2 regions of the Vibrio orientalis CIP 102891 genome follow, and region 2 is predicted to be linked to the other one. Evidence: predicted binding sites of a transcription regulator. Region 2 holds the regulator's gene; the other holds the start of a gene.
What was found. The regulator PurR, encoded in region 2, represses purine synthesis genes. The targets are predictions, from matches to a motif close to TNANGNAAACGTTTNCNTNA.
Positions count from the first base shown of each region.

Region 1 (2,210 bases), on a different contig from region 2:
CATTAACGTTGGCTCAATGGCTTCCTTCATGCTGACCGCCATAGCTCCTGCAACCTGAAGATCTTCAGTGGTCACAGGCTTACCGTCAGTATTGTAAGCAACAACGATATTGCCAATACGCTGCCTCAGATCTTTTAGGTCTGTTGAGAGTGCTAAGATCGCCATAAGTTCTGATGCCGCTGAGATATCAAAGCCATCTTCACGCTCGTAGCCATTGATTAACTTACCTGGCTCGTTGTGACCGACGGTTACCATTCGTAGAGCGCGATCATTGTGGTCCATGACGCGTTTCCATATGACACGTTTTGCATCGATACGTAGAGCGGTTAACCCACTACGAGCTTCAAAGTCGTCATAACCATTGCGCTGCTCATGGTAGATGCGAGCGTCAATCGCCGCCGCCGCGAGGTTATGAGCGGCAGTCACAGCATGAATGTCACCAGTAAGATGCAAGTTAAGCTCTTCCATAGGAGCGACTTGCGAGTAACCGCCGCCTGCCGCGCCACCTTTGACACCAAATACTGGTCCCATTGACGGTTGACGGATGCATGCAGTGACGGAGCGATTAAGTTTAGCGATGCCTTGAGCTAGGCCAATGGTCGTGACGGTTTTACCTTCACCTAATGGGGTAGGAGTAATTGCCGTGACCAAGATGAGTTTGCCAGTGTCACATTGCTTTAAGCGCTTGAGGCTAGCTAAAGAAACCTTTGCTTTGAATTTGCCTTGGCTTGCGTACTCGCCTTCAAGTAGTCCAGCTTTGCTAGCAATCTCTGTGATAGGTGACAGTGGTGTGTTTCGACAGATATCAATATCGGACAGCATAAAACCCTCGAAGTAAGCACGAATTAAAGTTAAGCAAACGTTTGCGTTGAGATGATATCGGCAAAAATATCTTTGTAAAGTAGGCTGAGGCAGTTGGTTGTCTCTGTTGGGGGATTATACGTTGTACACCTGATCCAAATCAAAAGAATCGTACGCATTTTGAATAAAACACGCGGTTTATTCAGAATTCTGCCGATAGAAAAAGCGCCCATGGACGGGCGCTTTCTTGGTTAAATTGTGGTGTTAAAACCAATCGTCTTCAGGGAAGATCTTCCCTTCTGGAGCGTATGGATCATCATCAAAGGGGTGTGCCGCTTTACTTCGCAAGCTATCCAGTTGATGTTCAAGCATTTGTACGGTGTCGTAATCACCTTCAGAACATGCAACGTAGATCTGTTGCTCCAGTGCTCTAATGCTATCGTCGATACCCATAGAAGCCTCCCTATGCGTTGTTGCGCTTTATACTGTTCTACCTATTCTCAAATCTATTGTAGTCAAGCAGGCCGAATTCGATAGGTTGATTTTCCTTATACCATGCATGCACTTTGTCACTGAATGGCCAGAACTCATCAGAGCTGCGTCTAATTGCAAAGGTATCCAACAACTTAACGTAATCTTGCTCTGTCTTAATCTTTTTCAGCATATCGACCAGTTTTGGAATCTCCTGTTCAGATAGAGATAAATACGCCGCAGGGTAGCTGCCGATCACTCCGCGTACTAAAGTCAAATCATCATTCATTGGATCGCGATTTCTTTCTTCATCGAACAAGCTAGAGATATTGGTGTGCGCATTGTTATGAAGTAGCGTAAACAATTGCACCTCACCTTGTTCGGAAGTGATCATCATCATCAGGATCTGGGGGATATAAACTAGCCCTTCGCCTTTTATAGAATCGATTGAACCCAGCAATTGCTCATTCTTATCGCTAAAGCCCGTTTGTTCGATCTGATAGTGGCTAGTCAATATCGGGCTCATTTTGGTTTTGATGATGTCGTAAAGCTCAGATTTAGGATCGTCAGTTTGATAAGGAATCTGAGTTGGCTGATCGAACGGCTTAACATTACGTTGTAAAAAGTCACTCATTTGCGAGCTTTGATTTTGATACCAGCTCGATTGCTCTTGGTGACGAATGTCTCGTGGTAGGAGGGCAACGAAATTACTCTCACCTTCTAGGCGTAAGAAGTCCATAAACATACGAGTGATCAATTGATGACCAAAGTTGCCATAAACATCAAAGCCAGCCACTAATAGATAGTGAATACGTTCAATCAAAGCGTAATCGAGGATCCATGCAGTTTTAGGTGGTTTACCGATCATCCCTTGAACGACAGAGGCACTATCGAAATGTCTAAATACGGTTAGCGCGGCATTATGATTGGTCCCATTT
Region 1 covers NZ_ACZV01000004.1:821,623-823,832, reverse strand. The annotation lists gene VIA_RS07115 (formate--tetrahydrofolate ligase) at 1-822, opposite strand, end outside; gene VIA_RS07110 (hypothetical protein) at 1,066-1,254, opposite strand; gene VIA_RS07105 (fatty acid cis/trans isomerase) at 1,292-2,210, opposite strand, start outside.
Region 1: VIA_RS07115 (formate--tetrahydrofolate ligase) is a predicted target of PurR. The motif match lies at 852-871, and genes of this name have one in related genera.

Region 2 (2,210 bases):
AAGCATTCAATGAAAAACGTGCCGAAATCTACTGGTGGTTGTCTAGCCTTTTTGCTAAAGAGTTAACAGAAGAGAACGTTGCACAATATCATTCACCTGAAATTCGCTCTTTTCTAACAGGACTGGGGGAAAATGAGCAACTCAAGCCGTCAATTGACCGTATTACTGATGCACTAAACCGTCTTATGGATCGTGAAGATGCGCAACTTGAGCTAGCGGCTGATTTTTGTGATCTTTTCTTAAAGTCAGATAAAGACTCGGCACTACCATACGCATCGATGTATATCGGCAAGTCAGGCCTGCTCAACGATACTCCAGCTAAAGAGATGGAGGAAGTGATGGCTAAGCATGGCGTTGCGGTGGATAAAAACCTCAACGAACCAGCAGATCACATTGCGATTGAGCTCGATTTCTTGGGTAACTTGATCATTCGTTCAAATGAAGCAGAGGACGAAACTAAGATTGAAGAAGCTTTTGCAACCCAAGAGCAGTTCATTCGTCAGCACCTGCTTAGCTGGATGCCGCAATTTTCTGACAAATGCCAGAAATTTGATGAGTTCGGTTTCTACTCTGCCATCAGCGCATTTGCTGTTGCCTTCTTAGCTTTAGACTGTAGCTATCTGCTAGGCGAATAAAGACAACATTGTGACCTCCGGCAGGTTGCTTTAGCGTTTTTTGTTTGCTCTTAAGAGTTTTGCGGTCTAAAATTGTGACCGCAAACGATAAAAACAAACGAATCAAATACAAACCGCTAAATAGAGCGGTTTTTGTGTTTCTGATACTTTCTGTCTCGGTATTCTAAACTGAATATAATTCCGCGGCAGTCATCGACAGGACAGAACCTTATGGCCACTATTAAAGACGTTGCTCGCCTTGCTGGTGTATCAACGACAACTGTGTCACATGTAATTAATAAAACGCGCTTTGTTGCTGAAGCTACTCAAGAAAAAGTAATGGAAGCAGTGACAGAACTAAACTACGCACCTAGTGCTGTTGCACGTAGCCTGAAGTGTAATACCACGCGTACGATCGGTATGCTGGTGACTCAGTCAACAAACCTTTTCTTCTCAGAAGTTATCGATGGTGTTGAAAGCTATTGTTACCGTCAAGGCTACACGCTGATCTTGTGTAACACAGGTGGTATCTACGAAAAGCAACGCGACTATATTCGTATGCTGGCTGAAAAGCGTGTAGACGGCATTCTTGTCATGTGTTCTGACTTAACGGAAGAACTGAGCGAGATGCTAGATCGCCACAAAGATATTCCAAAAGTGGTTATGGATTGGGGTCCTGAGAGCTCTCAAGCAGATAAGATCATCGACAACTCAGAAGAAGGTGGCTATTTAGCGACTAAATACCTGATTGAGCATGGTCACACCGATATTGCCTGCCTAAGTGGACACTTTGAAAAAGCAGCGTGTCAGGAGCGTATCCGTGGCTTTAAGCGCGCGATGAACGAAGCAAGCCTTCCAGTTAACGAAGATTGGATTCTAGAAGGTAACTTCGAGTGTGATACTGCGGTACTCGCAGCAGACCAAATCGCAGCAATGGATAACAAGCCAAGCGCAATCTTCTGTTTCAACGATACCATGGCACTTGGCTTAATGAGCCGTCTTCAGCAGAAAGGTATTCGCATCCCTGAAGATATGTCCGTTATCGGTTACGACAACATTGAACTTGCAGAGTATTTCTCGCCGCCGCTGACTACCGTTCACCAACCAAAACGTCGCGTGGGCAAAAACGCCTTTGAGATTCTACTAGAGCGCATAAAAGACAAAGAGCACGAGAAGCGTATCTTTGAAATGCATCCAGAAATTGTTGAACGAAATACCGTACAGAACATTAAGAAATAACTTATTTGACAAACACTTAGTCAATAGAACTATATTGACTAAGTGTATCAACTGAGCCTATTTATTGAAGCAAGATCACATTTATCCTATAGAGACGTGATTCTCAGCCCAAAATCCATTTATGCTTATTATTGTTCGATTATGCCACGAACAGGGCAAACCATTTCGAAAGGATGGGACGCAAAGCCTCCGGCCTTCAACAAGTTAATTGTTTGGTAGCGGGGTTGCCGATGGTAAATATGCATACTCGTCAGATTGTAATTACTAGCAATCGTATGACACCTGATTGACAATATGCCTGCAAAATTTGCTACTCTCTCGGACCTGAATTGGTGGCGTATACATATACACCGAGAA
Region 2 covers NZ_ACZV01000005.1:451,155-453,364, reverse strand. The annotation lists gene torD (molecular chaperone TorD) at 1-635, shown strand, start outside; gene purR (HTH-type transcriptional repressor PurR) at 846-1,853, shown strand; cyclic di-GMP riboswitch class I at 1,998-2,085, shown strand.